Regions from separate parts of the Pseudoalteromonas sp. SCQQ13 genome, predicted to be linked through region 1. Evidence: riboswitches for the same ligand, from Rfam matches in the RefSeq annotation. Region 1 holds a riboswitch; the other holds the start of a gene.

Region 1 (4,800 bases):
CGAGGGCAGTTATTAAGTCATCCCAATTAAGCGTTATGTCGTTTTGCGTATACGGAATACCTAAGCCGCCACCTAAATCTAAAATTTTAAGGTTTATATTTAAATCGCGGGCAAGTTGGCTAAGTGGTGCAATCATTTGTGACCACAACTCACTGAGTTTTTGCGTGCTGAGCATATTTCCCCATTGAAAAATATGCAGGCCATCAAAGCTAAGTGCGTCATAGTCGGTAATATTAAGTGCCTGCCACTCTGTACAACCGAGTCCGAATGGCGTGAGGCTATCGCCACCTAGTGGGTTTTTTTCGCCCTCGGGCCAACGTAACTGTACGCGCAGTAATACCTGTAGTTGACAGTTTTGTAGCTTGGCTTGCTCATTGAGCCAGCGAACTTGATTAAGACTTTCGGCAACAAAAGTACGTACGCCGCGCTCAATAAAGTGTTTAATTTGTTTTGGGCTTTTAGCTGGCCCGGTGTTGAGCACGCGATCGCTACTAACGCCTTGAGCAAGTACTTGCTCAAGCTCGCCTTTACTGGCTACGTCAAAATTAAACCCGGCGTTATCTAAGCATTGAATAATTTTAGACAGCGGATTCGCTTTAACCGCATACCAAAGTTTTACCTCGGTTTGTGCGACCAATTGTGCCAAGTGACTATTTAGCGTATCTAGGTCGTAAACAAAAAATGGGCTATCGAGTTGGCTTGATAATTCATTAATTGCCGTTTTAACGCCCGTGCTCAAAAAGCTCATTAACGTAAAACCTCTTCAAGTAGTAATGATGCATCACTTTGCTCATCGCGGTACTTAACAATTAACGCGCACGACATGCTTAAACCTTGTGCACGCGCCCATTCGTTTGAAGCAGGGCGAGAGCCTGGTATTACAATAGCGTACTCAGGAATTGGCTCGCCTTTGTCTAGTTGGCGCTCGTTTACACAGTCGTAAACCGGAATTGTGGCCGATAAACGCACACCAGGGGCAAGTACTGCGCCTTTTTTAATTACTACGCCTTCAACAATTACGCAGCCTGCGCCAATAAATGCATCATCTTCAACTACCACTGGGCTGGCACCAATTGGCTCTAACACACCGCCAAGTTGCACGGCTGCGCTAAGGTGGACATTTTTACCTACTTGCGCGCACGAGCCAACTAAAGCGTGACTATCTACCATAGTGCCTTCGTCAATGTATGCGCCAATATTTACATACGCTGGTGGCATAATAATAGTGCCTTTAGCTACATAAGCACCACGGCGAACGCTTGAGCCACCCGGGACCATACGTACGCCATCGGTGGCACTAAACTGTTGTGGCGCTAAGTTATGTTTATCAACAAAGCCACCGACAAATTCGGTGTTTGTACCATTTTTAAAGGCTTCTAAAATACCCTGTTTTACTGCAACGTTAGCCTGCCATTGGCCGCTTTCGTTTTGTGATGCTGCGCGTACTGCGCCCGACTCTAAATTATTTAATAGTTCTAACCAGCTCATTATAAAAACCTATGTTTAATGCCAAGATAAAATGGTGTTGTTTGCTTGTTCAATGCACGTTGTTTGCGTTAATTCGAGGTGAGTTAACGGTGGGCGTAAATACGAACTCGTTAATCGCCCTTGTAAATGCATGAGTACTTTAACGGGAATGGGGTTTGCTACAGTGAACAAGCTACTGATTGCGCTTGACCACTGAGTAAATAAATTGGGGTATTGGCCACTTAGGCTACGCTGTACGAATTCGTGAGTTTGTAGCGGCCAAGCATTAGCTGCTACCGATACCAGCCCTTTAGCGCCGGCTTGGGCAAAGTAGGGCATAAGCGCATCGTCGCCGCTAAAAATAGCTAAGTTAGGAGCCGCTTGACGGTAAGCTTCAAATTGCGCAATGTTGCCACTGGCTTCTTTAAGTGCCCATAGGTTTTTATGTTGTTGTAGGTTTTGAATGGTTGCCACTGGAATATCGACAGCGCTTCGCCCTGGTACGTTATAAAGCATACAAGGGTGTTTACTTATATTTAAAAGGCTTTCAAACCAATGGGTTTGCCCAATTACACCGGGCTTTGCATAAAGCGGCGAGCCAAGTAAAAAGCTATGAATAGGCAAGTGGTTACAGTATTCAACCCAGGCTAATTGCTGTTTGAGGTTCATACCACCTACAGCCACCATTAAGGGTACATTAGGCGATAATTGGCACACGTGCTCAACAATGGCTTGTTGCTCTTTAAGTGTTAAGGCTAAGCCTTCGCCTGTGCTGCCTAGTAATAAAATAGCATTATTGGCAGCGGCTTGCTCAGCAACCAAAGTGGTTAAGGTGCCATAGTCGATTGTACCGTTTTGATTAAACGGAGTAACGAGCGCCGTCCAGACTGAGTAGTCATCTAAATTAAAGTTTTTGATCATCTCTCGCGAACTTATAGAATGTTCGGTGAGTTAAGAAGCTATATAGGAAAGAGCCGCATTAACATCGTTCGAACAAATACCCACGTGTAGGGTATGTTATAATTCGAAGAGCGAATGGGCTTAAATAATAGGGCGCACGGCCTTATTATACTAAGACCAGAAGCTCTCCACCAAACTAATAAGCTACGTTTAAATAGCTATTGGTGACAGTCGCTAGGATTCAACCTAGTCGCCCGAAACAACAATGACACAAATATTGTTGTTTCTCGGCGTTAATTCCCCTTACGTATGCTCAATGGAGTTTGTGCTCCTAACATACGCTACCTGAATAACGCACCTCTTCCAGCCCTTTATATTTGTACTGCTAGCAATACAAATATAATTAAATAGGGTAAGTGCGATGATTAAATCATTTTAGCCATCTGGGTGTCAAGCAGCTAAGTGCAGATAGTGTCATCGATTTTGGCAACGGTTACGTATAAGGACGATTTCCCTTAAACTAGGGGATAATCGCGGCGCGAAATTTGTAACTGCAAAATAAGGTTTCAAGCAGATGGAAAAATTTAATGATATTTATCAGCGAGCAGTAGAGCGAAAAGGCTCAACACAAATGCTACAGCAATTACTCGCTAAACCTGCATCTAAGCGACAATTAGTAGCTTTAAGTGATGATGATTGGCTGGAAGAGTTTACGCGCAAGGTTTTTCAAAGTGGCTTTTACTGGTCGGTTATTAACAGCAAGTGGGCAGGCTTTAGAGAGGTTTTTTGGCATTTTAGCGTTGAAAAATTATTAATGATGCCACCCGATATGTTGGAGCAAAAAGCCAGCGACGAGCGCATTGTTCGCAATTATAAAAATGTAAAAACGATCCCCGAAAATGCGTTCATGATCCATGAGGTTACCCAGCAACATGGTAGCTTTAGTCAGTTTATTGCAGACTGGCCAAGTGAAGATATTATTGGTTTGTGGGCGTACTTAAAAAAACACGGTGCACGCTTGGGTGGAAATACCGGCCCTTATACTTTGCGTGCATTGGGTAAAGACACCTTTTTATTATCGCGGGATGTTGAGAGTTATTTGCGCGCGCATAAAATTATTGATGGTGGCTTACAAACTAAAAAGTCGTTAACTGCAGCGCAAGCGTTCTTTAATGAATTACAACAACAAAGCGGTTTGAGCATGCAAGAGCTAAGCTTAATTATAGCCTACAGTGTAGGCGATAATCGTGTAGGTATAAGCCAACAACAGTAGAGGGTAGTTATGAATTTAATGCCAAGGTACAGACAAGTAGCCGACAATTTTGCAATTGAAGATCGCCCATCTAAGGTGGCCGCCCCACAGCTATTACTATGGAACGACAGCTTAGCTAAAGCGTTTAATATTAATGTAGTTCCTGAATTACGGGCCAGTACTTTTAGCGGCAACGAACAGCAAGCAATTGCAGCGGTTGCACTGGGATACTCAGGGCATCAATTTGGACATTTTTCACCTCGTTTAGGCGACGGGCGTGCTCATTTGCTAGGTGCAGTAGAGGATGCGCAAAACCAGTTGTGGGACATTCAATTAAAAGGCTCAGGTGCCACTCCTTACTCTCGTGGTGGCGATGGCCGCTGTGCACTTGGCCCAGCAATTCGTGAATATATAATGAGCGAAGCAATGCAAGCGTTAGGTATTAAAACTACGCGCTGCTTAGCAGTGGTTGGTAGTGGCGAAACCGTGTACAGAAACCCACCTCAACCTGGCGCTATTGTAACGCGCTTAGCCAGTAGCCATATCCGTGTTGGCTCGTTTCAGTATTTAGCAACGCAAGGCGACGTTGCAGGGCTTAAAAACCTTGCCGACTTAGCTATTGAGCGTCATTACCCAAAAATTCAAGCAACAGGACCTGAGCGCTATTTAGCATTTTTAGCTGCAGTGATTAAAAACCAAGTTGAGCTGGTGGTTAGTTGGATGCGAGTAGGCTTTATACATGGGGTAATGAATACCGATAATACGCTGGTTAGCGGCGAAACTATCGACTATGGCCCATGTGCCATGATGAACAGCTTCGATTTTGATACCGTGTTTAGCTCTATTGATAAGCAAGGGCGTTATGCATTTGGTAATCAACCTAATATTGCTAACTGGAACTGCGCCCGCTTAGCTGAGAGTTTAATACCGCTTGTAAATGATGACGACGAACAAGCTGTGGCGTTAATGACCCCAATAATAGATGGTTTTGCTGAGCAATTTAATGTTGAATTTAGTGCAATGTGGGCAACAAAACTGGGCTTAGCTGGCACAGATACAGCCGATAAAGAGTTAATTGCAGAGCTATTACAGTTATTAAAAGAGCACCAACTCGACTATACCAACACGTTTGATGCACTAACCGAGTCTTTAACAGGTGGAGTGAGCATACCAGTGGTATT
Region 2 (4,800 bases), on a different contig from region 1:
CTTCATAGGTTCAATTTTTACATTATTCCAAAGGTTGTTCAATTATCATGGTTTCCTCTATTATCCTGACTTTAATAGCGATTGCATTTTTGCTGATCGTTATTGAGGATATAATCCACGTAAACAAAGCTAAAACGACACTTTTTTTTGGTACGCTCTGCTGGATTATCTCTTTTATCTTCCCTATTAATGGGCAAAGCCCTGATACGATTCAATCACTCCTTAATCATAATATTTTAGAAATTGCCTCCTTATGGTTGTTTTTAATGGCGGCAATGACCTTTGTTGCCTATTTAAACTCAAAAGGGTTTATCGAAAATATTGTTAACCGGATTATGCCAAAACGAATTAGCGAACGTAAGTTAATGTTTTTGGTTGGTGTTTTTGCATTTATATTCTCTTCTATTTCCGATAACGTAACCGCTACGCTTATATCTTTAGCGGTGGTTTTATCATTAAAACTTGAAGCCAAAAAGCTAATTAGATACGCCACGCTGATTATCTTTGCGGTTAACTCCGGTGGTGTGTCGTTAATTACCGGCGATGTAACCACGTTAATGATATTTTTAGATGGCAAAGTAACTATTAGCAATTTGTTATTGTTAATTGGGCCAGCATTTGTAAGTGTGATGCTGTTAGCCGCACTGTTGTCAATTGGCTTAAATGGCCAGCTCGACTTTACTAAAACCAAGCAAAAACGCATTGAAAAAACCGATATTACAATTGCAGTTATCTTCTTATCTACGGTTATTGCTACCTTAACACTGAGTGTTTTATACAGTGTACCGCCATTGCTTACCTTTTTGTTTGGTTTGTCTATGATGTTTTTAGTAGCGCAATTTTTAATGCGCAAAAAAGACATAAACAAAGACATGATAGATTTCATTCGTGAAATAGAATACGACACCTTGTTGTTTTTTGTAGGTGTATTATTACTGGTAGGAGCGCTAAAAGAAGTTGGTATGTTAAGCCACTTTAGCGACCTGTACACAATAATGGCACCTGAATACGCAAACTATTTAATGGGTATATTGTCGGCAGGCGTTGATAACGTACCACTTACAGCCGCGTTATTAAAAGCAGATATAGTAATGACACAACAGCATTGGCTGTCGTTTACCTATGCCACAGGCGTAGGGGGCTCTATGTTAATTATAGGCTCAGCGGCGGGTATTATTGCCATGAGTAAAGTTAAAGAACTGACCTTTATGAACTACTTACGTTTGTCGTTTTATTTATTAATTTGTTACACCGTAGGCTATACCGGCTCATACTTAATGGCTGGTTTTGTTTAATATTAGTTATTAAAGTGCTTGACAGCTAGATGTCTAAACGATAACTTTCAAAGCCCCAGTAAAGTATTGAGCTTTTCAATATATTGCTGGGGTTTTGTTTTATTAGTGATTGCTGAAATAGCCATTAATACAACATTCAGAAGAGGTGCGATACTTAGGTATTTAATGTGAGGTGACGAACGCCGTTGAGCATTAAAGAGGGAAGTACTCGCCGAGAAAAATAACACGTCGTCGTCGTTATTTTTCGGTTTATGGGGCTGAATCCTCAAAACTGTCACCAATATAGGTGGAGAGCTTCTGGCAGTGAATTTTCTTACCTTATATTTGCTGCCAAGTTCTTCTTGTTTTATTACGGTTTGGATGCCGTGAAAGGAGACGAAATGACAACCCAATCAGTGCCACATGTATTATTAGGCAACAAATCAAATTATACCGTTGCTAAATTTGGCGGCACCAGCGTAGCTAACTTTGCAGCTATGGATCACAGTAGTAAAATAATAGTAGCAGATAAAAGCGTGCGTATTGTTGCACTAAGCGCCAGCGCAGGAGTCACTAATCATTTAGTTGAGCTGTGCAATAGCAGCCTTAGCGAAGATGAGCGCCAAGCGCATATTAACGGTGTGCTAGCGATTCAGCAGGCTATTTTAGCTGAATTGAGTTTAGATACCGATTTAGAGCAGGGCTTTGCCCAGACGTTAGCGGCATTTGAAAAACTAGCCAGCCAAACGTTACAAACAAAAGCGCTACATGACGAGCTATTAAGTTTTGGCGAGCGATTATCAACTTATTTATTTACCCAAGTGCTGCGCTCAAAAGGTTTAAATGCAATACGCTTTGACGTGCGCCAAGTGCTTAAAACCGACAGTCAATTTGGTAAAGCAACTCCTAATGTTGCAGCTACTGCACAAGCAGCAAGCGCATTACTTATTCCGCTGTTAGACGATCAAGTAATTGTTACACAGGGCTTTATTGGCAGCGACGAGCACGGCCAAACGACCACTTTAGGGCGCGGTGGATCAGACTACAGCGCGGCATTATTGGCCGAGGCTATTCATGCCAAAAGTGTACATATTTGGACTGATGTAGTGGGTATTTTTAGTACCGACCCGCGTTTATGTGTAAAAGCCACGCCAATTGCACGCCTCAGCTTTGACGAAGCCGCCGAAATGGCTACCTTTGGTGCAAAAGTATTGCATCCGGCAACTATTTTACCCGCCAGCCGCAGCCATATTAATGTGTTTGTAGGGTCGAGCCGTGAACCTGAGCGTGGTGGTACTTGGATTGAGCGTGAAAAGTCGCAACTGCCAGGAATCCGCGCAGTAACACAACGCAAAAACCAAATATTACTTACTCTTAAAAGCCCAGAAATGCTATTAGCTAGTGGCTTTTTAGCACGAGTATTTACTATTTTAAGTGAGTTTAATATTTCGGTAGATTTAGTGACCACCTCTGAAATTAGCGTAGCAATAACGCTTGATAACGCGCCTAATGCATCGCGCCCAGAGCTTGATCAGGGGTGTTTAGATAAACTTGCTGAGTTTTGCCATGTATCGGTAGAAAATAACTTAACTTTAGTGGCGCTTATTGGCTCAGAAATACAGTTACGCCAGCATGAAATGAACTTAATGCAGGTATTAAGTGACTTTAATATACGGCTAATTTGCCACGGTGCAAGTAAGCATAACTTGTGCTTTTTGGTCGAGCAAGGCGAATCCGACAACGTAGTGCAAGCTATTCATAGCCGACTATTAGAGAGCGATTGCGCGGCCTAATACAGCTAAATTAATAAGAGAGCACTGCCAGTCAGTGCTTTTTTCACTCACTACACTTATATCAAACTTACCCACCACAGCACTGCTGGCATTAAGCTGCGCGCAAGTTAACTCAGTAAACACATTAGGGCTTAGCAACTTGGCAATAGGGCGGCTGGTGGCTTTAGCGAGCGCTTCTTTTAAGGTCCAAATTCTAAAAAAGTGTTTAGCTTGATCCTCTGCATTGGCAGGCTTGGTGATCAGCGCAATTTCATCGGTATGATAAAAATGCTTTGCGAGCTTTTCAAATGGGCGCTTTGTGCTTATTTTTTCAATATCGAAACCAAACTGGGCTTTTGTAGGGTTAAGTGCAGCGCCAACAAAACCATTAGAATGCGATATACAGGTATTAATAACGGTGTGGCTGTTATTAATGTGTAGCGCTAATTTACTTGTTTGTAGGTTAAACTCTGAACTTATATTACACGGCTTAATGCCCGCCATATTAGGGTGCGAGGTTATAACTAAATACTTAAGTAATAATCGCGTGGCTAAATATTCTTGCTTGGCCGAGACACTTTTACGGCGGTTTATTATTTGCAGCTCAAAAGGGCTTAAATAATCAGGCAAATTATATTGGCTTATATCGAGCGTTTTAGCGTCAAACAATAAAATAGGACTTTTATTGTTACTAAAAGGCTGATTAATTTGCAGGGTGTTTTTAAAGTAAAGTGAACTCATAAACGCTCAAAATAATAATAAATTTAATACCGATTACCTGCTTGTATGCATAAGCTGAACATATAGTGAGCGGTTGTTAGTTGTTGTGCGCGCTAGGTACATTTTTATTACTAAGGCGCGATGAAATATGGTTTAATTCACAACAGCTAAAATAATAACAGATTTGTAGGTGTATGACACAAGTGCGTGATGGTTTTCAAAGTCGACTTGGTTTTGTATTGGCCGCCGCTGGCGCAGCGGTAGGTTTAGGTAATATATGGGGTTTTCCTACGCAGGCTGCTAATCATGGTGGCGGTGCTTTTTTACTGGTTTACTTTATTGTTATATTTTTACTTGCTTTGCCGGCTTTATATACCGAGCTGTATTTAGGGTATTACGCCCAAGCTAATCCGGTAAAAGCACTTAGGCAAGCATGGCAAAATAAAGCCCCTAAAGTAGGCGCGGCTGCAGGTTATATTGGCCTTGGCGGCGCTATTGTAATGCTTAGCTTTTATTCAATAGTGGCGGGGTGGATGCTGTCGTATGCTATTGAACCCGTAACTACATTTTTAGGCTTTAGCGGCGCTAGCGAATTTTTACACAGCGACTCTGCGCTGCGTAATTTTGTGTTTACCCCACTTATGCTTATTTTAACCGCGAGTATTATTTTAAAAGGGGTTAAATCGGGTATTGAAACCTGGTCACGGCGTTTAATGCCGGTGCTACTAGTATTGCTAATTGGTTTAATTATTTATATTGCAACGCTAGATGGTGCAAGTGATGGCTTTGCAGCGTATTTAATACCTGATTTTAGCCAAATACTCGACCCTAACTTAATTATTGCAGCTATGGGGCAAGCCTTTTTCTCCTTATCGCTAGGTGTGGGCTGTATGATGATTTACGGCTCGTATTTAAAACCCGGTGCTAACTTACCAAAACTGACTGCCAGCGTAGCACTACTCGATACCAGTGTGGCCTTTTTAGCTGGTTTACTTATTGTGCCTGCTATTTATGTGGCGCAGCACAACGGCGTA

The links. A riboswitch is a leader RNA that binds a small molecule or an ion and turns the genes downstream of it on or off. The one in region 1 is predicted to bind lysine.
Region 2: it holds a riboswitch for lysine, as region 1 does, so the genes downstream of both, lysC (lysine-sensitive aspartokinase 3) here and dapA (4-hydroxy-tetrahydrodipicolinate synthase) in region 1, are expected to answer to the same signal.

Annotation. Positions count from the first base shown of each region.
Region 1 covers NZ_JADYXG010000015.1:46,621-51,420, reverse strand. Annotated here, with positions in the region: gene I6F41_RS12805 (PLP-dependent decarboxylase) at 1-748, opposite strand, end outside; gene I6F41_RS12800 (2,3,4,5-tetrahydropyridine-2,6-dicarboxylate N-succinyltransferase) at 748-1,488, opposite strand; gene dapA (4-hydroxy-tetrahydrodipicolinate synthase) at 1,504-2,388, opposite strand; lysine riboswitch at 2,541-2,738, opposite strand; gene I6F41_RS12790 (DNA-3-methyladenine glycosylase I) at 2,942-3,640, shown strand; gene I6F41_RS12785 (protein adenylyltransferase SelO) at 3,650-4,800, shown strand, end outside.
Region 2 covers NZ_JADYXG010000007.1:109,378-114,177, reverse strand. Annotated here, with positions in the region: gene nhaD (sodium:proton antiporter NhaD) at 48-1,295, shown strand; lysine riboswitch at 1,428-1,600, shown strand; gene lysC (lysine-sensitive aspartokinase 3) at 1,676-3,067, shown strand; gene I6F41_RS07680 (4'-phosphopantetheinyl transferase family protein) at 3,044-3,787, opposite strand; gene I6F41_RS07675 (sodium-dependent transporter) at 3,961-4,800, shown strand, end outside.